3 regions of the Streptomyces sp. NPDC006208 genome follow, and region 1 is predicted to be linked to each of the others. Evidence: riboswitches for the same ligand, from Rfam matches in the RefSeq annotation. Region 1 holds a riboswitch; each other region holds the start of a gene.
What was found. A riboswitch is a leader RNA that binds a small molecule or an ion and turns the genes downstream of it on or off. The one in region 1 is predicted to bind thiamine pyrophosphate.
Positions count from the first base shown of each region.

Region 2: another riboswitch for thiamine pyrophosphate. It lies ahead of ABZ208_RS25190 (thiamine ABC transporter substrate-binding protein); the one in region 1 lies ahead of thiO (glycine oxidase ThiO).
Region 3: another riboswitch for thiamine pyrophosphate. It lies ahead of thiC (phosphomethylpyrimidine synthase ThiC); the one in region 1 lies ahead of thiO (glycine oxidase ThiO).

Region 1 covers NZ_JBEXSW010000009.1:115,134-124,968, forward strand. Annotated here, with positions in the region: gene thiE (thiamine phosphate synthase) at 1-112, opposite strand, end outside; gene ABZ208_RS09540 (Rv2175c family DNA-binding protein) at 187-552, opposite strand; gene ABZ208_RS09545 (FAD-dependent oxidoreductase) at 596-1,771, opposite strand; TPP riboswitch at 2,084-2,196, shown strand; gene thiO (glycine oxidase ThiO) at 2,194-3,351, shown strand; gene thiS (sulfur carrier protein ThiS) at 3,348-3,563, shown strand; gene ABZ208_RS09560 (thiazole synthase) at 3,568-4,362, shown strand; gene pknB (Stk1 family PASTA domain-containing Ser/Thr kinase) at 4,502-6,433, shown strand; gene ABZ208_RS09570 (deoxyribonuclease IV) at 6,438-7,286, shown strand; gene ABZ208_RS09575 (DUF4396 domain-containing protein) at 7,372-7,875, shown strand; gene ABZ208_RS09580 (sulfite oxidase-like oxidoreductase) at 7,920-8,552, opposite strand; gene bfr (bacterioferritin) at 8,707-9,186, shown strand; gene ABZ208_RS09590 ((2Fe-2S)-binding protein) at 9,220-9,480, opposite strand; gene ABZ208_RS09595 (class II 3-deoxy-7-phosphoheptulonate synthase) at 9,648-9,835, opposite strand, start outside.
Region 2 covers NZ_JBEXSW010000033.1:516-10,350, reverse strand. Annotated here, with positions in the region: gene ABZ208_RS25215 (ATP-binding cassette domain-containing protein) at 1-67, shown strand, start outside; gene ABZ208_RS25210 (hypothetical protein) at 49-1,212, shown strand; gene ABZ208_RS25205 (LOG family protein) at 1,574-2,686, shown strand; gene ABZ208_RS25200 (ABC transporter ATP-binding protein) at 2,746-3,774, opposite strand; gene ABZ208_RS25195 (iron ABC transporter permease) at 3,774-5,402, opposite strand; gene ABZ208_RS25190 (thiamine ABC transporter substrate-binding protein) at 5,441-6,538, opposite strand; TPP riboswitch at 6,534-6,638, opposite strand; gene rlmN (23S rRNA (adenine(2503)-C(2))-methyltransferase RlmN) at 6,699-7,805, opposite strand; gene ABZ208_RS25180 (hypothetical protein) at 8,066-8,203, shown strand; gene ABZ208_RS25175 (DUF6233 domain-containing protein) at 8,225-8,398, shown strand; tRNA gene ABZ208_RS25170 (tRNA-Ser) at 9,563-9,649, opposite strand.
Region 3 covers NZ_JBEXSW010000006.1:173,537-183,371, reverse strand. Annotated here, with positions in the region: gene ABZ208_RS06715 (IclR family transcriptional regulator C-terminal domain-containing protein) at 1-636, shown strand, start outside; gene ABZ208_RS06710 (SsgA family sporulation/cell division regulator) at 767-1,201, shown strand; gene ABZ208_RS06705 (YibE/F family protein) at 1,227-2,576, opposite strand; TPP riboswitch at 2,647-2,760, shown strand; gene thiC (phosphomethylpyrimidine synthase ThiC) at 2,753-4,546, shown strand; partial or broken gene ABZ208_RS06695 (IS630 family transposase) at 4,622-4,765, shown strand; gene ABZ208_RS06690 (alkaline phosphatase family protein) at 4,921-6,342, opposite strand; gene ABZ208_RS06685 (hypothetical protein) at 6,707-6,868, shown strand; gene ABZ208_RS06680 (hypothetical protein) at 7,333-8,439, shown strand; gene ABZ208_RS06675 (hypothetical protein) at 8,468-9,292, opposite strand; gene ABZ208_RS06670 (metallophosphoesterase) at 9,442-9,835, opposite strand, start outside.

The DNA of each region.
Region 1 (9,835 bases):
CCCCGGCCGCCAGCACCGCGTCCAGGAACGCGGGCAGATCCCCCTGGCGCTTGCGCGCGTCCGTGCACAGATACAGCCGGGCGTCGGACAGCAGAGCGCGTGCGGTGGACATGAGCGGTTCCCCCCATGGGTGAGTGGCGTACGGGCCGGACCGGCCGGCCCGTACACCACGGTCGGTGGATCGGATCAGACGGCGAGCGCCTGGGCCCGGCGCTTCACCTCCGTGCCGCGATTCTCGCCGAGCGCCTGCGCGGGGGTGCCCGGCAGGGTCGGGTCCGGAGTGAAGAGCCACTCCAGCATTTCTTCGTCGGAGAAGCCGTCGTCCCGCAGGAGCGTCAAGGTCCCGGAGAGGCCCTTGACGACCTTCGTGCCGTCGATGAAGGCGGCCGGCACCTGCAGGGTCCGGTTCTCACCGCGGCGCACGGCGATCAGCTGGCCCTCCTTGACCAGCTGCCGCACGCGCGTCACCTCGACATCGAGCATTTCCGCGATGTCCGGCAGGTGAAGCCAGGCGGGGACGAGGGCATCGATCTTTGCGTCAATCTCGGTCACAGGACAAGCCTGCCATCCGGGACTGACAGTCGGTAGCCGGAAGCTATCCGACAGCCGCCTTCAGAGGGACGGACGGGTCCGCGGCCCGCCCCGCGTCGAGGCGCGCGCCGGACTGGATGAGCTTGCGGCCCTGCGCCAGGTCGCGGGCCCTGCCGACGGCCAGCAGGGCGACCAGCGCGCCGTCGCGCAGCCACAGCACCGACCAGGTGTCCTGGGCCCGGTCGCCACGCCACAGCAAGGCGTCGGCCGCGGCGTGATGACCGGCGTACTGCACGAAGCGCCCGAACTGCTCGGACCAGAAGTACGGCACCGGGTCGTAGACCTCCGGCTCCGCGCCGCGGGCGTCGGCCATGACATTGGCGGCGACGGTACGCGGACCCTGGAGCGCGTTGTCCCAGTGGTGCACCAGCAGCCGTTCGCCGTAGCGCCCCGAGGGGAAGGAGGCGCAGTCCCCGACGGCGTACACGTCGGGCACGGAAGTGCGCAGATACCGGTCGGCCTCGACTGCGCCGTCCGCGCCGAGAGTGATTCCCGAACCAGCGAGGATGCCGGTGGCGGGCCGGGCGCCGACGCCGACGACGACCGCACCGGCCGGGATGCGGCGCCCGTCGGCCAGGGCGACGCTGCCCTCCTCGATCGCGGCCACGCGAGCGCCGGTGACCAGGTCGACGCCGTAATCGGCGTACCACTCGGCCATCGGGGCGGCCACCTGCGCGGGAAGCGCACCGGCCAGCGGCCGGTCGGCGGCCTCGAGAACGGTGACCGCGCAGCCTGCCTCGCGGGCGGCCGTCGCGAACTCGGCACCGATCCAGCCCGCGCCCACGACCACGATCCGGTGCTGCTCCGCCAGGACCGGGCGCAGCCGCGCCGCGTCGTCGAGGGTGCGCAGCAGATGCACCCCGGGCACCCCCTCGGTGCCGGGGAGGGTGATGGGCTCCGCGCCCGTCGCCAGCACCAGGACGTCGTACGGAACGGGCCCGGCGGCCGTGTCCAGTTCATGTGCCGCGGGGCGCACGCCGGTCACCTCCACACCCAGCCTCAGCTCGACCTCGAGCGCCTCGAAGTCGACGTCGAAGGCCGAGCCCTCGGCCTTGCCGAGCAGGACCGCCTTGGAGAGCGGGGGCCTGTCGTACGGCTGATGGGGTTCGGCACCGATGAGGGTGACGGGGCCGGTGAAGCCCGCCTCGCGCAGGGCCACCGCGGTCTGCACGCCGGCCATGCCCGCGCCGACGACCACCACTCGCCGTACGCCCTGTGCTGTCTGCTGCTCGCTCACCCGACAACCTTACGTACCTGACGGTTCGTCAGGAGGGTTCTTGCTCCAGGACCTGCTGGACGGCGCTCCTCACGCCGCCCTTCCGGGCCGGCCCGGATCAGGCCCTCTTCCTCGTGGTAGGTGACCCTGGTCCGGGTTCGGGGCACGGCCCGAGGACCGGTCCGCCACGGGTGCCGGCAGGAGTCCGCGGAGCGGCCTTGCCGGGCCTTCGGCTCCCTTACTTCGCTTCGGGGCGTGGGGCTATGGTGGCCACCGTAAAGCACTCGCGGGAGCCCGGACGGACCGGGCTGAGAGGGAGGCTGGCCGGCCTCCGACCGTACGAACCTGATCCGGGTCATGCCGGCGAAGGGAGGGGCTGGACGCCCATGTCTCGTTCACCAGACGTCCTTGTCATCGGGGGCGGAATCATCGGTCTGGTCACGGCCTGGCGGGCGGCGCAGCGCGGACTGCGTGTGACCGTCGCCGATCCGCAGCCCGGCCGCGGCGCCGCGCAGGTCGCGGCCGGCATGCTCGCCGCCGTCACCGAACTCCACTACGGCGAGCAGACCCTGCTCGCCCTCAACCTCGAATCCGCGCGCCGCTACCCCGCGTTCGTCGCCGAACTCGAGGACGCCGCCGGCGAGCGGGTCGGCTACCGCGCCTGCGGCACACTCGCCGTCGCCCTCGACTCCGACGACCGCGCGCATCTGCGCGAACTGCACGCCCTGCAGCGCCGGTCGGGCCTCGATTCGCAGTGGCTGACGGGCCGCGAGTGCCGGCGCCTCGAGCCGATGCTCGCACCCGGTGTGCGCGGCGGCCTTCGGGTGGACGGCGACCACCAGGTCGATCCGCGGCGGCTGGCGGCGGCTCTGCTCAAGGCCTGTGAGCGGGCCGGCGTCGAACTGCGCCGTACGTGGGCCGAGCGCCTCGTCGTGGTCGGCGACCGGGCGGTGGGCGCGATGCTCGCTGACGGGTCGGAGCTCGGCGCGGACCAGGTGGTGCTGGCGGGCGGCAGCATGAGCGGCCGGCTGGCGGGTGTACCGGACGATGTGCTGCCCCCGGTGCGCCCGGTGAAGGGCCAGGTGCTGCGGCTGACCGTGCCGCGCGCGTACGCGCCGTTCCTGTCGCGCACCGTGCGGGCGGTGGTGCGCGGCAGCCACGTCTATCTCGTGCCGCGCGAGAACGGCGAGCTGGTCGTCGGCGCGACCAGCGAGGAGCTCGGCTGGGACACGACCGTCACCGCGGGCGGGGTGTACGAGCTCCTGCGCGACGCCCACGAGCTCGTGCCCGGGATCACCGAGCTGCCGCTCACCGAGACGCTCGCCGGGCTGCGGCCGGGGTCCCCCGACAACGCCCCGCTGCTCGGCCCGACCGCTCTGCCCGGTCTGCTGCTGGCCACCGGCCACCACCGCAACGGGGTGCTGCTCACGCCGGTCACCGGCGATGCGCTGTCCGCCGCGCTGACGGACGGCGAACTGCCTTACGAGGCCCGCCCCTTCACGCCCCGCCGCTTCTCCCCCGTCCCCCAGGAGCAGCCCGCATGAACGTCTCCGTACTGAACGTGTCCGTCAACGGCGAGGCCCGCGAGTGCGCCGCGGGCACCACTCTGGACGCGCTCGTCGCCGCGCTCACGGCCGCGCCGTCCGGGGTCGCCGCCGCCGTCAACGAGACGGTCGTGCCGCGCAGCCGGTGGGCGGGCACCCGGCTCGGCGACGGAGACCGCGTCGAGGTCCTCACCGCCGTGCAGGGGGGCTGACGCCATGGCCGACGACCGTCTCACCATCGGCGGGACCACCTTCACCTCCCGCCTGATCATGGGCACGGGCGGAGCGCCCAGCCTCGATGTGCTCGAACGTTCCCTGGTCGCGAGCGGCACCGAACTGACCACCGTGGCCATGCGCCGTCTCGACCCGACCGTCCAGGGCTCGGTGCTGTCCGTCCTGACCCGGCTGGGCATCCAGGTGCTGCCGAACACGGCGGGCTGTTTCACGGCCGGCGAGGCGGTGCTCACGGCCCGCCTCGCCCGCGAGGCCCTCGGCACCGACTGGATCAAGCTCGAGGTCGTCGCGGACGAGCGCACGCTGCTGCCCGACCCGGTCGAGCTGCTGGACGCGGCGGAGGTCCTGGTCGACGACGGGTTCACGGTGCTGCCGTACACGAACGACGATCCGGTGCTCGCGCGGAAGCTGGAGGACGTGGGCTGTGCGGCGGTCATGCCGCTGGGCTCACCGATCGGGTCCGGCCTCGGCATCCGCAATCCGCACAACTTCGAGCTGATCGTCGAGCAGGCGCGGGTACCGGTGGTGCTGGACGCGGGCGCGGGCACCGCTTCGGACGCGGCGCTGGCGATGGAGCTGGGATGCGCGGCGGTGATGCTGGCGTCGGCGGTCACCCGGGCGCAGGAACCGGTGCTGATGGCGGAGGCGATGCGGCACGCCGTGGAGGCCGGGCGCCTGGCGTACCGGGCCGGCCGGATCCCGCGGCGCCACTTCGCCGAGGCGTCCTCGCCCCACGAGGGGCGTGCGGCGCTGGATCCGGAGCGGCCCGCGTTCTGAGGCGGGACGGCTCCGCTCCCGGGCGCGCCCGGGAGCGGGGCCCCGGACCGCTGCACGCTGTCACAGCTCGGCTTCAGTACCGCTGCGGTCCTGCCAGACCCGTAAACCGCTGTCCGTCACGGATCGTAGACTCGACGGCGTGGATACGACCCTTCAGGACCCCCTCGTCGGGCAGGTGCTCGACGGCCGCTACCGAGTCGATGAGCGCATCGCCGTCGGCGGCATGGCCACGGTCTACCGGGCCGTCGACACCCGTCTCGACCGGGTGCTCGCCCTCAAGGTGATGCACCCCGACCTCGCCACCGACGCCTCCTTCGTGGAGCGCTTCATCCGAGAGGCCAAGTCGGTGGCGCGGCTGGCCCACCCCAATGTGGTGGCGGTCTTCGACCAGGGAGCCGAGGGCGCGTACGTCTACCTGGCGATGGAGTACGTGGCCGGGTGCACGCTGCGCGACGTGGTACGCGAGCGCGGGGCGCTCCAGCCGCGCGCCGCGCTCGACATCCTGGAGCCCGTGCTCGCGGCGCTCGGCGCCGCGCACCGGGCCGGGTTCGTGCACCGGGACATGAAGCCGGAGAACGTGCTGATAGGGGACGACGGCCGGGTGAAGGTCGCGGACTTCGGCCTCGTACGGGCGGTCGGCTCGGTGACCAACACCTCCGGCACGGTGCTCGGCACGGTCTCCTATCTCGCTCCCGAGCAGATCGAGCACGGCACCGCCGACACCCGCGCGGACGTGTACGCCTGCGGTGTCGTCCTCTACGAGATGCTGACCGGCACGAAGCCGCACACGGGTGACACACCGGCCCAGGTGCTCTTCCAGCACCTGAACGAGGACGTCCCGGCGCCCTCCGCACGCTTTCCCGGCCTCGCCGTCGAGCTCGACGAGCTGGTGGCGAGCGCCACGGCCCGCAACCCCGATGTGCGCCCGTACGACGCCGTGGCGCTGCTGGCCCAGGTACGGGGGGCGCGGGCGGCACTCAGTGAGGAGCAGCTGGACGCGGTGTCACCGCAGGCACTCGCCGGCGAGGGTGGCGTCCTGGGGGCGGCACCCTCCGAGGACCGAACGGATGTGATCCCGCGGGTGGTGCCGCGTGAGGAGCCTGGGGCCAGTCACACCGCCCGGCTGGCGATGCCGCCGTCGGCGCCGCCGTCCGCACCGCCACGGCCGGCCCGCCCTGCCGTCCCCCGGCGGGGGGTGATCGCGGCGGTGGTCGCGGTGCTGCTGGCCCTCGGGATCGGCACGGGTGTCTGGTACATCAACTCCGGACAGTTCACCCGCGTCCCGGCACTGATCGGCAAGACCGAGCAGGACGCCAGGCAGGCGCTGAAAAAGGCCGGACTCGAGGTGAAGCAGGTCCGCCGCGACTTCAGCGAGACGGCGGCTCGCGGCACGGTCATCAGGTCCGTGCCCGGCACGAACGAGCGCATCCGCGGCAACGGCTCGGTGACGATCATCGTCTCGCGCGGCCCGGAGATCGTGAAGGTCCCCGAACTGAAGGGCAAGCCGCTCGCCCAGGCGCAGCGTGAGCTGCGCAGGGTCGGACTCGCGCCGGGCGTGATCACCAAGCGGTTCGACGACGGGGTCCCGCAGGGCGCCGTGATCAGCACGGAGCCGGGCGCGGGCAGCGGACGCAGCCCCGACACCGCGGTCTCACTGGTGGTCAGCAAGGGCACCCCGATCGACGTCCCGGACGTGACCGGGGAGTCCGTCCAGGACGCCACCAGCACGCTGGAGGACGCCGGGCTGAAGGTCAAGGTCGCCGCCGAGCAGATCCACTCGCCCGAGGACGCGGGCACGGTCGCGCGGCAGTCGGCGGGCGAGGGCAGCCGCCTCGCGCGCGGTGACACCGTCACGCTGACCGTCTCCAAGGGCCCGCGGATGATCGAGGTCCCCGATGTCGTCGGCGACAACGTGGACGACGCCACCAGCGCGCTGGAATCGGCAGGCTTCGAGGTGGAGGTCGAGAAGAACTTCCCGTTCCTCGGCGACGAGGTCGCGAGCCAGTCCGTGGCCGGCGGTGACGAGGCTCCCGAGGGCAGCACGATCACGATCAAGACCAAGGGACTGTAGTCGGATGCGCAACCCCGTCGGCGGCCATGTCCCCGTGGCCGGCGGCCTGGCGAGGACCGGGCTCGCCTACGCCCGGGAGCTGGAGGCGGAGACCGTCCAGGTCTTCGTCGCCAATCCGCGGGGCTGGGCGACTCCCGCGGGCAACCCCGCACAGGACGAGCTGTTCCGCGCCGAGTGCGCCGCCGACGGCATGTCCGCGTGGGTCCATGCCCCGTATCTGATCAACTTCGGCTCGCACACCGAGGCCACGGCCGAAAGGTCGGTGGAGTCGCTGCGGCACTCGCTGCGCAGGGGGCGCCGGATCGGGGCGCGGGGCGTCGTGGTCCACACGGGCTCGGCGACCGGAGGCCGCTCCCGTGAGGTCGCGCTGGCGCAGGTCCGGGAGCGGATGCTGCCGCTGCTGGACGAGCTGACGCACGACGACGATCCGTTTCTGCTGCTGGAGTCGACGGCGGGCCAGGGCTTCTCGCTCTGCTCGAAGGCCTCGGACTTCGGTCCGTACTTCGATGCCCTGGACCACCATCCCAAGCTGGGTGTCTGTCTGGACACCTGTCATGTCTTCGCGGCCGGTCACGATCTGACCGGGCCGGACGGGATGAACCGGACGCTGGACCTGCTGGTGGACACGGTCGGCGAGGGACGGCTGAAGCTGATCCACGCCAATGACTCGAAGGATGTGGCGGGGGCGCACAAGGACCGTCACGCCAACATCGGCGCGGGACACATCGGCGAGGAGCCGTTCCGCGCGCTCATGTCCCACCCGGCGACGGAGGGGGTGCCGCTGATCATCGAGACCCCGGGCGGCAAGGAAGGGCATACGGCCGACGTGGCACGGTTGAAGAAGCTTCGCTGATTTCGCCTCCCCGAGGGAATACCCCTGGGGGGTATGCGGTTCTTGCTGTCGGCAGGAACCGCTACCTGACGATGGGGGTACAGCCATGGAGCACGACACACACACCGAGCACACCGAGCAGCACGCGCCCCACGAGCAACACCACCCCGGACCCGTCAGCTGGTCGGCGGCGGCCCGGGCCACCCTGCACTGCCTCACCGGATGCGCCATCGGCGAGGTGCTCGGCATGATCATCGGTACGGCTCTGGGCTGGGGCAACGCCCCGACGATGGTCCTCGCGATCGCCCTGGCGTTCCTCTTCGGCTACACACTGACCCTCTGGGCGGTCACACGCGCGGGACTGGGCCTGAAGGCCGCCATCGGCGTCGCACTCGCCGCCGACACCCTCTCGATCATCGTGATGGAGACCGTCGACAACGGCGTCCTGCTGCTGGTCCCCGGCGCGATGGACGCCCATCTCTCGGACGGACTGTTCTGGAGCGCGCTGGCCCTGGCCTTCTTCGCCGCCTTCCTGATCACCACGCCCGTCAACAAGTGGCTGATCGGCCGCGGCAAGGGCCACGCCGTGGTCCACCGGTACCACCACTGACGCCGGGGCCACGATCCGCCCCACGGGAGGAGGGGGATCCGCCCTTACAACTCGGGGCCGTCCCCCGGCTCCTCCTGGTAGGAGTAGCGCTGCTCGCGCCACGGGTCGCCGATGTTGTGATAGCCGCGCTCCTCCCAGAAGCCACGGCGGTCGGCAGTCATGTACTCCACGCCCCGGACCCATTTGGGCCCCTTCCAGGCGTACAGATGCGGGACCACGAGCCGCAGCGGAAAGCCGTGCTCCGCAGTGAGCAGCTCACCGTCCTTGTGGGTGGCGAACATCGTGCGCTCGGCGAGGAAGTCGGAGAGCCGGAGATTGGCGCTGAAGCCGTACTCGGCCCACACCATGACATGGGTGACGGTCGGGGCCGGCGGGGCGAGTTCGACGATCGTCCGGGCGGGCACACCGCCCCATTCGGCTCCCAGCATGCTGAATTTCGTGACGCAGTGCAGATCGGCGACGACGGTGGAAAAGGGCAGCGCCGAGAATTCCTCGTGATTCCAGCAGCGCTTGTCACCGTCGGCAGTGGCACCGAAGACCCTGAACTCCCAGCGGTCCGGCTTGAACTTGGGTACGGGGCCGTAGTGGGTGACCGGCCAGCCTCGCTGCAGTCGCTGTCCCGGCGGAAGCCCGGACTCCTCTGATGCGCGGTATTCCCGGCTTTCCGGCTGACCCATGCCATCAATGGTGACAGACCAGCAGGGGTGGTCATGACCAGGTCTGGGCCGATTCGGGCAACTCGTAGTAAGGAGGCACTTACTGGACTGCCTCCGATCACGGTGCGAGGATGCGCCCACCTGCCCAGTCACACGCGCGGAAGGAGCCTCTGCGATGCAGGGCGACCCCGAGGTCATCGAGTTCCTCAATGAGCAGCTGACTGCCGAATTGACCGCGATCAACCAGTATTTCCTGCACGCGAAGATGCAGGAGAACTTCGGCTGGACGAAGCTCGCCAAGTACACCCGGGCCGAGTCCTTCGACGAGATGAAGCATGCGGAGGTCCTGACCGACCGCATCCTCTTTCTCGAGGGCCTGCCGAATTACCAGCGGTTGTTCCATGTGCGCATCGGGCAGACGGTCACCGAGATGTTCCAGGCCGACCGGCAGGTCGAGGTGGAGGCGATCGACCGCCTCAAGCGGGGCATCGAGGTCATGCGCACCAAGGGCGACATCACATCGGCGAACATCTTCGAGTCGATCCTCGCGGACGAGGAGCACCACATCGACTATCTCGACACCCAGCTCGAGCTGGTGGAGAAGCTCGGCGAGGCGCTGTACATCGCCCAGCTGATCGAGCAGCCGGAGAGCTAGAACCTGCCGGGCGGCCGTCGGGCGGATCGGACTTCAGGCGGCTTCGCCGAGTTCACTGCCGGACTCGGGGTCGGCGGCCAGGACGACGGCGCCGTTGCCCTGGTCGAGCAGTTCACGGCGGGGGCAGGCGCCCCGGCCGAGGATCCCCTGGATCCGGCGTACGCACGATCCGCAGTCGGTGCCGGCCTTCGAGACGGACGCGATCTGGCGGGGGGTGCAGGCGCCGGCCGCCGCGTGCTCCTTGACCTGCTTCTCCGTGATGCCGAAGCACGAGCAGACGTACACGCGGTTCACCTCCCGGCGCGATGAAGCGGATCGACGGTGGAATCGATGAGGCGCCGTCCCGACTAATCGGTGAGGCTAACCTAACCTTACCCGCCGCTCGCGGAAGTCAAAAGCCCTGAATATGCCGCTGGGGCGTGGATCACATCGATCCACGCCCCAGCGTTGTTGATCCCTCACTACTGGTCGCGGTACATCTCCGCGACCAGGAAGGCCAGGTCCAGGGACTGGCTGCGGTTCAGCCGGGGGTCACAGGCCGTCTCGTAGCGCTGGTGCAGATCGTCGACGAAGATCTCGTCGCCGCCGCCCACACACTCGGTGACATCGTCACCGGTGAGCTCGACATGGATGCCGCCCGGGTGGGTGC
Region 2 (9,835 bases), on a different contig from region 1:
CCGACGGGCCAACTCCCTCGGCTCCGCCGACGCGGAAGGGCGGGCCGCGTGCTCGCTCTCCGTCTAGCCCGCGGCACACATCCCCTGGTTCTGCTGCGCCGGCTGATGGTGGCGGCGGCATCGGCGGGTGTCGGCTTTCTGCTGCTGTGCACGCTGACCTATGCGCTGGCCCACCCCGACGATTCGGGCGCATCAGTGGTACGGCTGCTGTGGTGCCTGGCGCCGCTCGCCGCGACCGTGCACTTCGCGGTGGCCGTGGCGCGTGCGGATCCGAGCACGCGCCTGCGGTCCGGGCTGTCCGCGGTGGGGCTGGGCCCGGCCCGGCTGGCCGCGCTCGCCGCGGTGTCCACGGCTGTCGCCTGCACGCTGGGCAGCATGCTGGCCCTGCTGTTCTTCCTGCATCTGCGCGGAGATCTGACAGGGCTGCCGTTCGACGCGGACGCGGCCGAACTGCTGGCCGCAGAACAGCCGTTGCCGCTGGGGGCGGTGCTGACGCTGCTCTCGCTGGTACCGGTGCTGGCCACCGTCGCGGCGGCGCTCGCGCTGCGGCCACGTCCGGCGAAGCCGGGCGAGGAGACGGACCCGGACCAGCCCGCCGCCCCGATGGCGGCACCACCCGGGCTGCCCTGGGGGGTCGCCCTGACCGCCGCCGGCCTCGCCGTCGAGACCTACGCCAGCCGAGGCGCGGCCCAGTCTGCGCTCCCCCTGCCGGGGCAGGTCGCCGACGGACCGGCAGGGGTCCTGGCGGGCTGGGCCCTGACCGCCGTGGGGCTCGCCCTCGCGGGCCCGGGCATCACCCATCTGTGCGGCCGCCTCCTGCAGACCGCCCGCCCCGGCGCGACGCGCCTGCTGGCCGGCCGCGTCCTGATGGAGGAGGCCCAGCGCATCGGCCGCCCCCTGGGCGTGGTGTGCGCGGTGGCCTCGGGAGCGATCGCGGCCTCGACGGTGTACGGCACGTCCTCGGACGTCTTCGGGCCGGTGACGGCCCTCGGCGTGATCCTGGTGATGGCCTGCACGACGGCGACGCTGCTGACGGCGGTGCTGGAGGCCCGCCAGGCCCGGGCACAGACCAGGACGAACCTCCTGCGCCTGGGCACCTCTCTCGCGGCCCTCCATCAGGCAACGGCGCTGCGCGCGGTGGCGCTGCTCGTGGCCTTCGTCCCCCTGACCTGGGCGGTGGCCACTCTGGCCGCGGCCCCGCTCTCCCCCTGACCGCTGTCCGCCGACCCACTGCCCCTGGGCGCACCAGCGGCCGGCCCCGTCCCGGGATCCGCCTCCGCAGCGGCTCCCGGCCCCGAGGCCGAACTCTCCCGGACCGACGGCCGCGCCGCCCGCCTGCCCGTCCCGAGACAGGACCGGCCTTCTCGTTCATGCACACCCCGTCGCCGGGCCGCCTCCACCGGAAGCCGCCGTGAGACGCCGACGTTCGAGACATGCGCACAGAGCCGCCACCGACGCGCCGCACACCGTCCCCCAGGAGCGGCAACTGCACTCGGCGCAAGGGCGACCGCGCCCGTCCGCACCGCGCCACCCCGCTCCCCCGCCGTCCCCGGCAGGGGCCTATCGTGGCCGCATGGCGAACCCGCAGGAGCGCGGACATCACCGCGAGATCGAGTCCATCGAGGCGTTCGACGAGATTGCCGCGGGAGGCTCGCTCGTCGGGTACCGGGTGCAGTCCGTCGATCTGTCGCACCGTACGTTCGCCCTGCTCAGCTGCGACTGTGCGGACGCCGTGTTCCTCGGCTGCCGTATGAACGCCGACGCCGACGCCAAGGTCCGCGGCGACGGCGCGCTCGTGTTCCCGCCCGTGCCGGGACTGCCCTTCGATCCGTACCGGGGGCGGCTGTACTCCCCCGAAGAGCTCTTCACCGGCCTTGCCGACCGCGGCTACGACGCCACTCCCGACGCCGGCACCTACCAGTGGTTCCAGTCCACCAAGGCCGACGGCGACATCTACGCCTCGATGCTCCGCTCGATCCACGACGACGCGATCTCCGACACCCTGGACGAACTCCTTGTCGGCGCACGGGTCGTGGGCGTGATGGGCGGGCACGCGATGGCCCGTGGCACCGACGCGTACGCCGGGGCCGCCCGGCTCGGCCGGGCACTGGCCCGGGACGGGTTCACGGTGGCGACCGGCGGCGGGCCCGGTGCGATGGAGGCCGCCAACCTGGGCGCGTACGCCGCTCCGCAGCCCGACGAGATGCTGGACGACGCCCTCCAACTCCTCGCCAAGGCACCGTCCTTCGTCCCGTCCGTCTCCGAGTGGGCACTCGCGGCCTTCGAGGTGCGCCGCCGCTGGCCGCAGGGCGGCGACTCGGTGGGCATCCCCACCTGGTTCTACGGCCACGAGCCGCCGAACGCGTTCGCCGGGCACATCGCCAAGTACTTCGCCAACGCCACCCGCGAGGACGGTCTGCTGTCCCGCTCCTCCGCGGGCGTGATCTTCCTGCCGGGCGCAGCCGGCACCGTCCAGGAGATCTTCGACAACGCGACCCCGAACTACTACGAGTCCCGGGGTGAACCCACCCCCATGGTGCTCGTGAACCGTGCTCACTGGACCGAGCTGCTTCCGACCTGGCCGCTGCTCCAGTCGCTGGCCAGCGGCCGGTCGATGCAGACGCGCATCGCGCTGGTCGACTCGGTCGAAGAGGCCCCTGAGGCACTCGCGCGGCTGGCCGCGTAAGGAGCCGGCGGCACCGTGGAAGGGCCGGCGGAAGCTTCCCCGTCCTGAACGGAGTCCCGTTACTCGGGGGGGAGCACGACCACCTCGGCCGGGTCGAATGCCACTCCCGCCTGCGCACCCTGCTCAGGGGCGTCCCCCAGTCCGCACTCCGCCTCCAGCGGCGGGGCATTCTCGGGCTCCAGCCGCAGCGCGACATGCGTGCCCCGGAAGACACGGGACGTCACCGCACAGCGCAGGCCGTCGGGTGAAGGCAGCACCCGCACTCCGGACGGGCGGATCAGCAGGCGGCACGGGCCCTGCGGCGATCCCTTCGGCACCGGAATCCTGCCCCACACCGTGTCCGCCGCCGCGCCGTGCACGGTCGCGGGGACGACATTGTCGAAGCCGAGGAAGCGCGCGACGAACTCCGACGCAGGGTGCCGCCACACCTCCAGCGGCGTGCCCGTCTGGGCGATCCGTCCGTCGCGCATGACGACCACACGGTCGGCGAGCGCGAAGGCCTCGCTCTGGTCGTGGGTGACGGCGAGCACCGTCGTGCCCAACCGGCGGAAGAGGCCGCGCAGTTCGACGACGAGCCGCTCCCGCAGCCCCCGGTCCAGCTGGCCCAGGGGTTCGTCGAGCATCAGCAGCCTCGGCTCCGGTGCCAGCGCCCGGGCGAGCGCGACCCGCTGCTGCTCACCTCCGGACAGCGACGACACCTCCCGCCCGGCGGCACCCGGCAGCCCGACCAGCTCCAGCAACTCGGCCACCCGGCGGGCCTGTTCGGCGCGGCGGACCCCGCGCATCCGCAGCCCGAAGGCGACGTTGCCGCCGACATCGCGCTGCGGGAACAACTGGTGGTCCTGGAACATCAGGCCCACTCCACGCCGGTGTGCCGGCACGCCCCTCTGGTCCGCGCCGCCGAGCAGGACCCGTCCGTGGTCGATGTCCTGCAGTCCGGCGACTGCCCTCAGCAGGGTGGACTTGCCGCTGCCGCTCGGTCCGAGTACGCATACGGTCTCGTGCTCGGTGACCTCCAGGTCCACCGAGTCGAGCGCCGCACGCGCCCCGAACCGTACGCTCACGTCCGACAGCCGCAGCATCGCCATCAGAACTCCTCCGTGGTGTTGTCGGAACGGACTCCCGTACGGATGCGTTCGAGGAGCAGCAGGGCGACCGCGCAGACGGCCATCAGGATCGTGCTCAGCGCCATCGCCTGCCCGTAGTTGAGCTCTCCGGGACGCCCCAGCAGCCGGGCCACAGCCACCGGCAGCGTCGGCCGGTCGGGGCGTGCGATGAAGACCGTCGCGCCGAACTCGCCGAGCGAGACGGCGAAGGCGAATCCGGCGGCGATCAGCAACGCCCGCCGTACCAGCGGCAGATCGACCTCCCGCCAGGCCCGCAGCGGCGATGCGCCGAGTACGGCCGCGGCCTCCCGCAGCCGTTGGTCCACGGCGCGCAGGACCGGCAGCATGGTGCGGACGACGAAGGGGACGCCGACCAGTGCCTGGGCGAGCGGCACCAGGATCCAGGAGGCCCGCAGATCCAGTGGCGGCTCGTCGAGTGTGATCAGGAAGCCGAAGCCGACGGTGACGGCCGAGACACCGAGCGGCAGCATCAGCAGCGCGTCGAAGCCACGCACGAACCGCCCGGCCCTCCGGGTCAGCGCGGCGGCCGCGAGCCCGCCGACGGCCACGGCGATGGCGGTGGCCACCAGGGCGTACTGGAGGGAGTTCCAGACCGCTTCGACAGGCGGCACCAGGAACGCTCCGCCCGTCGGGTCCACCGTGCCGAGCTCGCGGTAGTACGCGAAGCCGTATCCCTCCGGGGTGTCGAAGGACCGCTCGACGAGCACCGCGAGGGGCGCGAGGAGCAGCAGCGCGACTGTGGCGAGGACCGCGCAGAGCAGCGCCCACTGGCCGGCGCCGCGCGGCCGGCGTGCGGTCAGCGCCGGATCGACCAGGCGCAGGGCGCTCTCCCGCCGTCGTACGGTCCAGGCGTGCACGGCGAGGACCGTCCCGACGGCCGCGAGCTGCACCAGAGTGAGCACGGCTGCCGTGGACAGGTCCAGCAGGTGTGCCGTCTGCCGGTAGATCTCGACCTCGAGGGTGGCGAAAGTGGGTCCGCCGAGGATCTGCACCACACCGAAGGAGGTGAAGGTGAACAGGAAGATCATCAGCGCGGCCGCTGCCACGACGGGGCCCAGCGCCGGCAAGGTGACGCTCCGCCAGGCGGCGAATCGTCCGGCGCCGAGCACACGCGCGGCCTCCTCCTGGCGCGGGTCGAGCTGGGACCAGAGTCCGCCCACCGTCCGCACGACGACGGCGTAGTTGAAGAAGACGTGCGCGAGCAGGATCGCCCACACGGTGGTGTCGAGGCGTACGCCCCACAGGTCGTCGAGGAGTCCGCCGCGTCCCAGCAGCGCGAGGAACGCGGTGCCGACGACGACGGTGGGCAGCACGAAGGGAACGGTGACCACCGCTCGCAGCAGCCGCTTGCCGGGGAAGTCGAAACGGGCGAAGACATACGCGCCTGGCAGCGCGATCAGCAGGGTGAGCGCGGTGGATGCCAGCGCCTGCCATGTGGTGAACCACAGCACCCGCAGCAGTTCGGGCCGCCCGAGTACCTCGCCGATCCGTCCCAGCTGCCATACCCCGTCGACGTTCAGACCGCGTCCGACGATCGCGGTGACGGGGTAGGCGAAGAAGAGCGCGAAGAACGCGACGGGCACGGCGATCAGAGCCAGCCGCGCCGCGTTCCCGCGGAGGGTGCTGCTTACTTCAGGACGAGCGAGGACCACGACTGGACCCACTGCTCACGATTCTTGGTGATCGTCCCGGGAGCGACGGTCTCCGGCTTGTCGACGACCGCGCCGTGCTCGGTGAAGAGCGCAGGCAGCTTCGCGTCCTTGACCACCGGGTTCACGAACATGTTCAGCGGCATGTCCTCCTGGAACTTCTTGGTGATCAGGAAGTCCAGCAGTGCCTTGCCGCCCGCCTCGTTCTTCGCGCCGTGCAGCAGACCCGCGAACTCGATCTGGCGGAAGCAGGTGCCGGTCGCGACGCCGGTCGGGGCCTCGGCAGGCTGCGGGTCCGCGTAGAGCACCTCGACGGGCGGGCTGGAGGCGTAGGAGACGACGAGCGGACGGTCGGCCTTGGCCTTCTTGCCGCCGGCGGAACCGGAGAACTCCTCGTTGTACGCCTGCTCCCAGCCGTCGACGACCTTGACGCCGTTGGCGTCGAGCTTCTTCCAGTAGTCCTGCCAGCCCTCGTCGCCGTACTTGGCGACCGTGCCGAGCAGGAAGCCGAGGCCGGGCGAGGAGGTGGCCGCGTTCTCGACGACCAGGAGGTTCTTGTACGCCGGTTCGGCAAGGTCGTCGAAGGTCTGCGGCGGCGCGAGCTTCTTGTCGGCGAAGTACTTCTTGTCGTAGTTGACGCAGATGTCGCCGGTGTCGACGGGGGTGACGCGGTGCTTGCCCTTGTCGAGCTGCACTTCGTCCGCGACCTGGTCGAGGCCCTTGGCCTCGTACGGCGTGAACAGGTCGTTCTGGAGGGCGCGCGAGAGCAGGGTGTTGTCCACGCCGAAGAAGACGTCGCCCTGGGGGGAGCCCTTGGTGAGGATCTCCTTGTTGAGCGCCGCGCCCGCGTCCCCGCTCTTGAGGACCTTGACCTTGTAGCCGGTCTGCTCGGTGAACTCCTTCAGTACCGCCGGGGACGCCGTGAAGGAGTCATGGCTCACGAGTGTGACGGTCCTGGATTTGCCCGAGCCGCCGTCCGAGGAGTCCTTGGACTGCTCGCCGCAGGCGGCGAGTGCGGCGATGCCGAGGGCACCGACGAGTGCGGTGCTGACGGCACGGCGAAGCTGGCTGTTCATGATGGTGCTGACTCCCTACGCCGGTATGACCCGGATCAGGTCCGAGGGTCTGCGGCCTGGCCGCACTCTCAGCGCTGTGTGCGCTCCCCTGTCGGAATGTTCATTGTTCATTTGTGCGAAAGCACGGGCACAGTATCAGCCATGGCCGGCAGGCCCTGCCTCAGCGCTCGGTCGCCGCGAGCTGTCCGCAGGCTCCGTCGATCTCCTGGCCACGCGTGTCCCGGACGGTCACCGGCACACCGTGGGCGGCGATGGCCTCCACGAAGGCCTTCTCGTCCTCGGGGCGCGAGGCCGTCCACTTCGATCCCGGGGTGGGGTTGAGCGGGATCAGGTTCACATGGACGCGCCTGCCCTTGAGGAGGCGGCCGAGCAGATCGCCGCGCCAGGCCTGGTCGTTGATGTCGCGGATCAGCGCGTACTCGATCGAGATCCGGCGGCCGGACTTCTCCGCGTACTCCCAGGCGGCGTCGAGGACCTCGCGGACCTTCCAGCGGGTGTTGACCGGGACCAGGGTGTCGCGCAGCTCGTCGTCCGGAGCGTGCAGCGACACGGCGAGCCTGCACTTGAAGCCCTCGTCGGCGAAGCGGTGCATGGCCGGCACCAGCCCGACGGTGGAGACGGTGATTCCACGCTGCGAGAGGCCGAGACCGTCGGGCTCGGGGTCGGTGAGACGGCGGATGGCGCCGACGACCCGCTTGTAGTTGGCGAGCGGCTCGCCCATGCCCATGAAGACGATGTTCGACAGCCGGGCCGGGCCACCGGGCACCTCGCCGTCGCGCAGGGCGCGCATGCCGTCGACGATCTGGTGCACGATCTCGGCGGTCGACAGGTTGCGGTCGAGGCCCGCCTGCCCGGTCGCACAGAACGGGCAGTTCATCCCGCAGCCGGCCTGCGAGGAGATGCACATGGTGACCCGGTCGGGGTACCGCATCAACACGGACTCGACGAGCGTGCCGTCGTGCAGCCGCCACAGGGTCTTGCGGGTCGTGTCGTCGTCGCACGAGATGTGCCGTACGACCGCCATCAGGTCGGGCAGCAGCTCGGTGGCGAGCTTCTCGCGCGCAGCGGCGGGGATGTCGGTCCACTGGGCCGGGTCATGGGCGTACCGCGCGAAGTAGTGCTGCGAGAGCTGCTTGGCGCGGAACGGCTTCTCGCCGATCGAGGCCACGGCCTCCTTGCGCTCGGCGGGCGTGAGGTCCGCAAGGTGCCGCGGGGGCTTCTTGGCTCCGCGGGGGGCGACGAAAGTGAGTTCTCCGGGCTTGGGCATGGTGCTACCAGTGTCGCAGACGGAATCTGGTGACCTGCGGGCCTTGATGCTCGCGGTGGTCGTCGTCGGTCGTTAGTGGTCACTGCTGGGCGCCCTCGGACGGCCCACAGACGGCCCAGCCCGGAGTGCGTTCTAGCTGGCCAGCAAGCCAAAGAGAAGCGCGAACGGCACCGCTGGAGCCGTGGACCACGGCATGGCGAACCTCCCCCGCGTGTGGTCTCTCTGTCGAACCAGGGCTCCCGAGATCTAGGCTCGAACATGTGTCCGAACAAGTGCCTCGCCTGGAGCGCCTGCGCAGCGTCCGCCAGTGGCTCGCGTGGCAGCTGCGCCGCACTGACAAATCCATCGCAGAGCTGGAGCGTCAGGAGGCAGCCGCCGCGTGCGCCCTGCCGCCGTGAGAGCCGGAGTGGAAGCTTTCGATGCTGCGAGCAGATGGCAAACCCAGCCCGGACGCGGTACACACGAGCGCCAGCGGCATGGCTGGCAACCTCACGAAGCGGCTGACCCACGACCAGGCGCTTAGCGCGCTCACACAGGACGGCATCACGGCGTGCCCTTACTGCCGGCCAGACACGGACCTCGGTGCGCTGTGAACCGGGAACCGTCGCACTACCGGATTTGGGCGGACCACCACGGTGAAGCCGGCCGACCCGGTGGGTTGTGGTCCAGAAGCCGGTGCGTTCCATCGGCTGGACGGGCAGCACCAAGCCTGCGGGGGCCTGACGGATGAAGTCGTCCAGGGTGATGGCGCTGGATTGGGAGTCGACATGGGTGGCACCGCAGCCGGTATAGGCCCCCGGGGGCAGCGATGCCCCTGGCGGCTGGTGCACTCCCAGACAAGGACTTTCCGGTACCCACCAAGGATGCGAAGTTCGTATCGCGGGTTCTCGATCTGGGGAAGACGGGCCTGGTTGGAGCGGAGGATGGCGACGGTGGCGCCCTCGGCGATGATGGAGCTGGCGGTATGCCAGGCAACCGCCTCCCGCTCGGCGGCGAGGGACCGACGGGTTCGCTCCCTCGCTCCATATCGCTGCTTGAACGGCGAGTGCTGCATCTCGTAGGAGACGTGCTGAGTGCCGACGAGAAGAGCATCGAACGCGTACGGCCGTCGCCGGCACGGGCTTCACGCCGGGCCTGGAACCCTGCGGCCACACCTATGCGTTCGACACGATCGCAGTACGCCTTGTGCTCGTCGATCTCCAGCGCCTGATAGGGGTGGTCGGCACTTTCACCGGGCTGGTGAGAGATGACACGGCCGCCCTTGTTGTGGGAGTAAGTCTTCATCCAGTGGGTGACGCGGTCCTCGTCCCAGCACCAGGCGCACTTCACGAGCTGGCGACGCGTGGAGTCGCGGTTGTCGACGACGAGCCCGCGCCCACTCGATGTCACTGAGCTTGGTGGCGTCGACCTTGCCTCGACCGTCGGTGAGGTAGATCAGGTTGTTGTGCACGTCAGATCTGCTCCTCTGCTCCAGGGAACGTCTGGCCTCCCAGCCGGTGTTGGGCGTCTGCGCTCTATGGTGCGGTACGGCACTGACAATGGGACCTGCTGTGCGAAGACCCGGCTGCCGGTCGATCTCACACGCTCTTGCTCGCCGGGCTGATTGCAGGATTTCTAAAATAATCGCAAGTCTGGGCCATACGCCCTGGTCAGGATCGGGGCACAGGCGAGAAACCGTGAGACAGGTCGAATACAAGAGGGGTGCCCGGAAGCTCCGGACACCCCTTCTCACTTGGCCTTATGTGGCCTGCAAGCGGTGGGTGTGGGATTTGAACCCACGGTGACTCGCGCCACGACGGTTTTCAAGACCGAGAAGCCCTCTGTACGCATCTGCCATCTGACCTGCGGGTTGTTCTCTCAGGTCCGCATCGAGGCGCCGTGCTTGGCCGCGTATCCGGGCTGTGGTGCAGCAGTCGGCAGCGCCGTCTTTCTGTGGGTGTGCGCCGAGGTGCGTGCACGTTGATGTCAGGGTCGGAGGTCAACAGCTGCGCGGAGGGTTGGCCGTCCGCTTCTCAGCCGGAGCTGCCCAC
Region 3 (9,835 bases), on a different contig from region 1:
CTGCCCACCGCCTATCACCTGCTGCGCACCCTGGCTCATGAGGACTATCTGCGCCGGGAGAAGGGCGTGTTCGCCCTCGGTACGGCCGTCGACCGGCTGGCCGTCGGCGGCGCGGTGCAGAATCGTCGCAGCACCCTTGAGGACTCGCTGGCGCACTGGCGTGATGCGATCGGGGTCCCGGTCTACTTCGCGGTCTACCGCGAGGGTGAGATCGAACTCGTCGCAGTTGCCGACACCCCCCAGGCCCCCGCGGTGACGGAGTGGGCGGATTTCCGCGAGACCGGTCATGCGCATGCGCTCGGGCAGTGTCTGCTCAGCCAGCTCGACGACCGTACCCGCCGGGATCATCTGGACCGCCATCCCGTGCAGCCGGTGACCCCGTACTCCGTGCGCAACCGGTGCGCGCTGCTGGAACGGCTCTCCTCCGTCGGGCGGACGGAAGTGGTGGTGGAGCGTCAGGAATATGCGCTCGGCACGGTCTGTGCCGCGATTCCCATCACAGCCGGCTCCGCCGCGGCCACGATGGCCATTTCACTCCCCCTCCACCAGGCAGCGCGGCTACTCCCTGCCGTGGAACAGTTGCGCAGTGGTATCGCTGGGCTCCTGGGGTCACTCGCCTTCTCTATCAGTATCTGAAATATCACTCCTTGTGATCTGTTAGCCCTTCCACCACGATTACGTCAAGAGGGCCTACGGGGATCGTTCCTGGCCGTTTTCTTGCTCCATAAGCACGGTTCATTCAGCTTCGTCACCTGCGAGGTATGTGATGCGCGAGTCGGTCCAGGCCGAGGTCCTGATGAGTTTCCTCGTCTCCGAGGAGCTCTCCTTCCGGATCCCGGTGGAGCTCAAGTACGAGACGGGGGACCCCTATGCGGTGCGGATGACGTTTCACCTGCCCGGCGATGCGCCCGTGACCTGGGCGTTCGGCCGCGAGTTGCTGCTGGACGGGATCAACGCGCCCAGTGGGGACGGCGATGTGCACATCGCGCCCACACAGCCCGAGGGACTCTCGGACGTCAGGATCCGGCTGCGCGTCGGGAACGACTCCGCGCTCTTCCGGGCCGGGGTGGCACCCCTCGTCGCCTTCCTGGACCGCACGGACAAGCTGGTTCCCCTCGGCCAGGAGCGCGCGCTCAGCGACTTCGACGAGAGCCTCGTGGCAGCGCTCGGGCGCATCCTCGCCGAGGAGAACGCCGGCTGACCTTGCCGCCTCGTCTCCCGGCCGGCTACTTCTTGCGCCGGCGGCCCCGGCCGCCGCGGCCCGGCGATCCGCCCTGCGCCGCGGGCGATCCGGACACGCCCGCAGCAGCCGCAGTCCTGTCGGCGGAGACGACCAGTGCCGCAAGGCCCGTGGTCAGCGGTACGGAGGCGACCAGCCCGATCGACCCCACCAGAGTCCGCACGATCTCCTCCGCCACCAGTTCGCTGTTCGCCACGGTGCCCACGCTGGACTGTGCGATGGAGAAGAGCAGGAGCAGGGGCAACGCCGCGCCCGCATAGGCGAGTACGAGAGTGTTGACGACGGACGCGATGTGGTCGCGGCCGATGCGGATGCCCGCCCGGTAGAGGGCACGCGGGCCCATCGCCGGGTCGGCCTGGTGGAGTTCCCAGACCGAGGACGTCTGGGTGACCGTCACATCGTCGAGCACACCGAGCGAGCCGATGATGATGCCGGCCAGCAGCAGACCGCTCATGTCGATGTCCGGATACAGGCCGTGGATCAGTCCGGTGTAGTCGTCGGTGTTGCCGCTCAGACTCGCCCAGTCGATGAACACAGAGCCCAGCAGCCCGATCAGCAGCAGGGAGATCAATGTGCCGAGCACCGCGACCGAGGTGCGCGCACTCAGCCCATGGCACATGTAGAGCGCGCACAGCATGATCGCGCTGGCCCCGACGACCGCGACGACCAGCGGATTCGATCCCTGGAGAATCGCGGGCAGGATGAACATGGTCAGCACGGCGAACGAGACGGTCAGCGCGATCAGGGCCATGACGCCACGCATTCGTCCCACCAGGACGACGGCGAGCGCAAAGATTCCGGCGAGTACGACCATCGGCACCGTACGGTCGACGTCCGTCACCGAGTACTGGAGATCCCGGGGCGCATCGGGTGCGTATGCCACCACCACCCCCTGCCCCGCGCGCAGTTGGCGCGGCGCGTCCGGCGGGACGATCTCGGTGAAGGTCCGGCCCTTGTCCTTGCCGCTCGTGACCTCGATCGTGGCCTTCCCGCAGCTGCCCTGCTGGGCGTTGCCGGCCTCGCGCCCCTCGGGGGTCGACGTGTCGCCGGTCGGCGGGACCTGCCCGACGTTGACGTCCGCGCAGTCCACCTTCTCGACCTTGACCACCTTGCCCTGCTCCGTCTGCCGGTCGAAGCCGACCCCGCTGCGCTCATGGCCGGGTACCCCGCCGGGCCACAGCACGGCGAGACCGACGACCACGGCCGTGGCGAAGGGGATCAATACGGCTGCGATGACCTTGCGAAGGTGTCTGGAGACGGGCGCTGCGGGCCCGTGGCTGTGCGTATGGCCGGTCGGGTGGCCGTGCGGTTCTGGGGCCTGCGGCGATGAGGTCACCGACCGATCATCGCAAGAAGCGACGGGCCCACTGTTCAGCACGCCGGATATGACGCTAGCGTGGTGGCACCTTTGAACACGCGGGAGCTCGGAGCACCGGGCTGAGAGGGCGCTGACGACGCTGCGCCGACCGCCGAACCTGTTACCGGGTAATGCCGGCGTAGGGAGTAGGTCTCATGACCATGTCGGACGCACGCACGCCTGCCTCGATGCAGAACGACGAGGCAGGGAAGTCCATCGGCTGGCACAAGGGATACGTCGAGGGCTCGCGCCCCGACCTCCGGGTGCCGGTGCGCAAGGTGCACCTCACCAACGGCAGCGACGTGACGCTGTACGACACGTCCGGCCCGTACACGGATCCGGCGGTGGCGACCGACGTCCGTCGTGGACTTGCCCCGCTGCGCGAGAACTGGATCGTCGGCCGCGGTGACACCGAGGAGTACGCGGGCCGCCCTGTGCGCCCTGAGGACGACGGGCTCAAGCACACTTCACCGCGCGGGGGACTGCGCAATCTCGACGCGGTCTTCCCGGGCCGCCCGCGGCAGCCGCGCCGGGGCCGCAACGGGCAGGCGGTCACCCAACTCGCGTACGCGCGCCGGGGCGAGATCACACCCGAGATGGAGTACGTCGCCATCCGCGAGAACGTGTCGCCCGAGGTGGTGCGCGAGGAGATCGCCGCCGGCCGGGCCGTACTTCCGGCGAATGTGAACCATCCCGAGATCGAGCCGATGATCATCGGTAAGCGGTTCCTGGTGAAGGTCAACGCCAACATCGGAAACTCCGCGGTCACCTCCTCCATCGAGGAGGAGGTGGAGAAGATGACCTGGGCGACGCGCTGGGGCGCGGACACGGTGATGGACCTGTCCACGGGGCGCAACATCCACACCACGCGGGAGTGGGTGCTGCGCAACTCCCCTGTCCCGATCGGCACGGTGCCGCTCTACCAGGCCCTCGAAAAGGTCGACGGCAGGGCCGAGGAGCTGACCTGGGAGATCTACAAGGACACCGTCATCGAGCAGGCCGAACAAGGCGTCGACTACATGACGGTCCACGCGGGCGTGCTGCTGCGCTACGTGCCACTGACCGCGCGCCGCAAGACCGGCATCGTCTCGCGCGGCGGCTCGATCATGGCGGCCTGGTGCCTGGCGCACCACAAGGAGTCGTTCCTGTACGAGAACTTCGAGGAGCTCTGCGAGATCCTCGCCTCGTACGACGTCACCTACTCCCTCGGGGACGGGCTGCGTCCCGGCTCGATCGCCGACGCCAACGACGAGGCGCAGTTTGCGGAGTTGAGGACGCTCGGTGAGCTGAACTCGATCGCCAAGCGCCACAACGTCCAGACGATGATCGAGGGCCCGGGGCATGTCCCCATGCACAAGATCAAGGAGAACATCGACCTTCAGCAGGAGATCTGCGAAGAGGCCCCCTTCTACACCCTGGGGCCGCTGACCACCGATGTGGCGCCCGCCTACGACCACATCACCTCCGGAATCGGCGCGGCGATGATCGCCTGGTGGGGCACTGCGATGCTCTGCTACGTCACGCCGAAGGAGCACCTCGGGCTGCCCAACCGTGACGACGTCAAGACCGGTGTCATCACGTACAAGATCGCCGCGCATGCGGCGGACCTCGCCAAGGGGCACCCGGGGGCCCAGGAATGGGACGACGCGCTCTCGGACGCCCGGTTCGAGTTCCGCTGGGAGGACCAGTTCAACCTGGCCCTCGACCCGGACACGGCACGGGAGTTCCACGACGAGACGCTGCCGGCCGAACCGGCGAAGACCGCGCACTTCTGTTCCATGTGCGGTCCGAAGTTCTGCTCGATGAAGATCAGTAGAAGCATCACGGAGCAGTTTGCCCCTGACCTGCTCTCTTCTGCTTCAGAAGAGGAGATCGAGGCAGGGATGCTTGAGAAGTCCAAGGAGTTCGCAGCAAGCGGCAACCGCGTGTACCTGCCCCTGGCGGACTGATCGGCCGACTGCGGTGGAGACTCCCGGAGGGTCTCCACCGTCAGTCTGGTGCGCACAACCGTCGTTCGACCGCCAACCGACCGGACCCGGGCCCTGCACGCCTACCTGCGCTGGCGCAACAAGAACGCCCGCCACCCCGACGTCCTGGCCGCGCAACGACGTGAACGCGCACGCGTCCGCATCGAGAAGGGAATCCGTTGGGGAGGCAGGCCGCCGGCCGACGCGGCCCGACCTACCCAGCTCGCCGTCGTTGGTGTCAACGGTTGGTATCAGCAGCGGGTCAGCCTGACGATGTTCGAAGGCCTGGGAAGAGGGTGTGTGCGCTCTCGTGGACCATCGCCATTGCTTCCTGGCCCTTCAGCTGCGCCTTTTCGTCAATCATGGGCACGGTGGCTCCCATCTGCGCGGCGAGTGCGAGGTAGCCGTGGAGCATGGCGGTGGAGTGGGGTGAGTGGCGCGTCGGGCGGGACCAGGGCCTGGTCGAACTCGGGGACCGCTTGGGCGTTGACGTCGGGCCAGTCCTGCGGGTCGCGTGGCCGGTCGAGGCTCAGGACGGCGGCGAGGTCGGGGGCTTCGGCATCTCGGGCTGTGAGGGGTCGGCCGAGGTTCCAGCGTTCGCGGAGTGTGCGGATGACCGACGTGTGGTGGTGGACACCGTTGACGACTGTCTGAGCAGGCAGCCAGGCGGAGATCGCGATCGCGGGCAGGCGGACGCCGAGCCGGTCGAAGGTGAAGCCCATCTGCCCGGGCGGCGCCGCGGGGTCCGGGGCGACGGCGGCGGGCGGGGGTACGTGGTCGTAGGTGCCGCCGTGCTCGTCGAAGACGACCATCAGCAGCGTGTTGAGCGCGTTCGACCCGTCGGACGAGGTCGACGAACGGACGGCGTTGTAGATCTTGGCCAGCAATGCCTCGCCGCCCAGCAGGGACGAGGGCGCATCGAAGGAGAACCCCTGGACCAGTGCGGCTGTCGGCGGGTGCATGTCGTTGTGGCCGTGCCACATGTTGGGCTCGATGAACGCATAGGTCGGCAGCCTGCCGGCGGCAGCATCCTCCAGGAAGCGGTCCGTGGTGACGAAATGCGTAGCGAACCGCTGCCGCAGCCGCGCCCCGTGGATCAGCCCGGTGAACGGGAGCGGGCTCGGTGCGTCCACGTACACCCGCCAGGTCAGGCCACTGGCCTCCAGCCGCTCGAACACCGTCTCGGCGGTGTTCTGCAGCGGGAACGTGCGATACGGCGCATTGACGACGAAGCCCGACGAGCTCGCGGCGTGGAAGAACGAGCGGTTGGTGAACGTCTGCGAGGGCACCTCGGCGAACCAGTGGTCGAAAGCGCCGAAACCACGTGCCAGCGAGGACACCACAGGTAGCTGGTCCGGGGTGTACCCGGCCATGATCTGCGCGTATTCGTGGTACCGGGGCTGGCGGCCCATTTCCGCCCAGAACGCGCTGATGTAGTCGGCGACGAACCCGTCCATCGTCGGCGCCCGCCCGGGCGGCGGCGCGTTGAACGGCGCGGCCATCTGCTCGGCCGGCACTCCCCGGTTGCCCTCGGGGTCGATCACGCCGAACAGTTGGGTGTTGATGTGCTGGTACTCCTCGCCCGGATCCGGGCTTGGCGTGTCCATCGTCTCGGCGATCCCGAACGGCACTGTCTGTCGGCCCGAGCGGTCCTCGGCCCAGTCCGGGATCGGGTTCGACAGGTCTTTCCCGAGGACACCCTCGAAGGCGGCGACCTCGCCCGGCCCGTACAGCCGTCCGAGCAGGTTGTCGAACGAGCGGTTCTCAAACATCAGCACGACTACATGGTCCAAGGCGTGACTACGGTCGGTAGTGGGACCGATGACCTCCGATCCGGGTAAGTGGCCCCCGCCCCGCGAAGTCAATTCCACTCTTCTCCGGCCGAACTCAGCTGTCAAAACGGGCCGATCGGCCCAGACATCCAGGCCGGTGCACAGCCCGGACGCGCCCGCTCGTACCGCAACTGCGAGAGACAGAGGCAATGCCTGCCGCAGCCGCAGCGAGAAGGGCATCCGTGGGGGAGAACGCCGCCCCCTCGCCCTCACGAACCGACCAAACCGGCGAACCTGTCCGGTCACAGCACCAGGTCGTCTACCGGCATCCGAAGGTGCTTGAGCCACATGCTGTGAGCGCTCCTGCTCGATGAAGATCAGCAGAAGCATCACAGAGCAGTTCGGCGGTGACGAGCCGACCGCGTCGGGCGAGGAGATCGCCGAGGGCATGCTCCAGAGGTCGGCGGAGTTCGCGGCCCCGGGCAACCGGGTCCCCTACCTGCACCCGATGGGTTGGGCGGTAGCGGGGTGAGCGGGCGGGATGAGTGTCGAGGGTGAGGTGCTCTGAGCGGTACCGCTTTCGGCATCCTGACGGAGCTCCAACACACCGCCGGTTCTGGTTGGCCTCGGAGGCGCGGGCCCATTATTTCTGGGCGCTTACCGGCGCCTCAGTTCAGCGACTGTGCACAACAACACGAAAACCGGACCACCCCTCGGCCTGGACAGCTACGGGGTGGTCCGGTCAGGCGGTCCCTGTTCAGGACCTTGGTGCCCGATGGGCAGCGGTGGTGGTCATCCTTGGGCCCGCATGGCTGCGTCTCAGCGTCTCCCGGCACACACGCCCCCGGTTCCCTCGTCGGACCCGGGACGCCGGCGGCCCGTCATGTTCGTCGGGTCCGGCCTCACCGGTCCGTACCCCGCTGACCGCCCGGCCCGTCCGTCCCGTTGGCGGACGGCCCGGACGGCAGGTGATCACTCCCGGCTACGCTGCGGGGCATGGTCGGAATAGATGTCGCCAACGGAGTGGTCGGAGCCGTGCTCGGCATCGTCTTCGCGACGTTGTTCCAACAGCCTTTGCAGGACGCGTGGTTCAAGGTGCGCAGGCGGTCCACGAGGGCGGTACGGCGCCTGAGGTCCCGGGGCGAGGAGTCCGGTCCGTCGTGGACGACCTTCTCCCTGGGGCCGCTGCACACCCCCGCCCTGATCGTGGAGGGGGACGGCGAGTCGACGATCGGCGCCGAGGCGATCCACATCCAGGTGGTGGACGAAGAAGTCGTCCTGCCGCCGGACATGGCCGGCTGGCGAAACGAGATCGAGGCCGAGAGCGCTCGGCTCCAGGCCGGGAACGGGACGCCCATCTGGAACGGTCAGCGCTACGCCGTGGAGGCGCTCGACGTCTCGCGGACCGCCCTCGAGGAGCAGCCGGAGGTCCATCTGCGGCTGCGGCCGACGGATTACTACACGTTCCTCGCGGCCCAGCAGCTCGACCGCCGGCTGCCCGACGGTGCCACACCGCGGTCCCGGTACCTCGATCCCGACGCCCCGCTGAAGGCACCGGCCTTCCTGCAGTGCAGCTTCGCCGTCAACATCGCCGTGGTGACCGCGGACGACATGCTGGTGGTCACCAGGCGGAGCGATCGGGTGCGTATGTCGCCCGGCGTGTGGAACTCCTCGGTGAACGAGGGCCTGGCCCGGCACATCGACTCGTCCGGCAGGAATGCGCCGGATCTGTACGCGGTCGCGCGCCGCGGCATGCGCGAGGAAATGTCCCTGGAGACCAACGAGTACTCTCTCGCCCTTCTCGCCTTCGTCCTGGACTCCGAGCGGCGCCACTGGAGCGCTCATTTCTCCGCGCGCCTCAAGACGCTGACCCGCGACGACCTTCGGGCGCGGATGAGCAGAGGCGTCGCCGACAGGTGGGAGCACCAGACGATCGACTACGTTCCCTTCCGCCCCGCGGATGTCGCCCGCTACCTGCTCCGTGCCGACCGCGTCCACCGGTGGGCACCGCTGGCTCCCGCGTTGTTCCACCTGGCCCTGGTCGATGCCCATGGCCGTGCATCGGTGGAGCGCGCCGAGGCCCAGGTCGTCCGTCGTCTGTGAGGACGGCCGCGGGACCTGGCCGCTCCGGTCACTCCGGCTGGTGCTCGGGGCCGCCGAAATCGGGACTGGTGAAGTCCGGGCTGGTGAAGGTCGGCCGCTGTCTTGTGGTCGACCCCTCACTGGGGCTGGAGAAGTCCGGACCGCTGTAGCCGACCTTGGGGATACGGCTCACAGGTCGCGGCGGTTCGCTCGAGGCCGGGTCGACACTCGGGTCCGCGAGTGCGGCCCGCAGGAAGGGCAGGATGCCCCGTTCCAGCAGGGCGTGGCGCCAGGCTTCCTTGGCACGGGCGACCTCGTCGGGCAGCTCGCCGGTCGATTCCTCGGCCGCGACCTGGGTGGCACCGTTGCGCAGGGCCGTCAGCAGCAGTCCCACAGCGGCGACCAGGATGGCTGCCGCGGTGAGCGCCCCGAAGAACCAGCCGGCGGTGAGCAGGGTGTCGGCGAAGGACGGGGTCGGGCTCAGCATTTTCAGGGTGTATCCGACGAGCAGGAAGATCAGCGCGGCGGTGCCCGCGAGCACCGGTGCCAGAACGGCGATCACGGCGCCGAAGCCCGCGCCGTCCTCGGAGGCGTCCGCGCCGGGTGCCAGTACGGAGTTGCGCACGGATGTGGCCGCCGCAGGGGTGCGCATTTCCCTGCGGACCTTTACGTAGTGCTCGTATTCGGCGGCGGCCGACGTGGTTATCAGGGCCGTCGCGTTCAGGGCCATGGTGCGCAGTTGCTCGATGTTGAGGCGCAGCCCGACGGCGGCGAGGTCCGGACGTTCACGGGCGTTGCGCAGCGCGTCGTCGAGGACCCGCTCGTATTCGGCGCGGTCCTCGGTCAGCAGGTGCGGAGCGCTGTTCATGTGCATCCCCCGATGCTCCGTAGGGCCCGGACTTCCCGCATGTGCAGGGCAGCAGGGCGGAAACGGAGGAGAGCCTGCTCTGGATAAGCCGATGGTAGAGCGGTTATGGCGCAACGTGACAGGGGGTTTCCATAAATCGCCTGTCCCCGGTCGGCTCAGCCCTGCAGAGGGAGTTGCACGACAAGGAGTTTTCCGGCCATGGTCACGCCGCCGTCCATGGCGATCGCCAGCCCGTCGGCGTACACATGCGGGCCCTCGACGACCGGGCGCTCGCCGTCCTCGCCGTCCTCGGTGCCGACCTCGCCCAGCAGATAGGGGATCGGGCTGTGTCCGTGCACCACGCGCCCGCCGCCGTAGGTGGACAGCAGCTCGCGTACGGCCTGCGGGCCGGAGTCGTCACGGAATGCGAAGCGCTTGGTGAACTTGCGGAACAGGTCCCAGCACTCGTCCGCGTCGTTGCGGGTGAGGATCGCGTGCACGGTGTCGTTGACGTCCGTGATGGTGGAGCCGTAGTCGAGGTAGGCGGTCGTGTCGGAGTGCAGCAGCAGG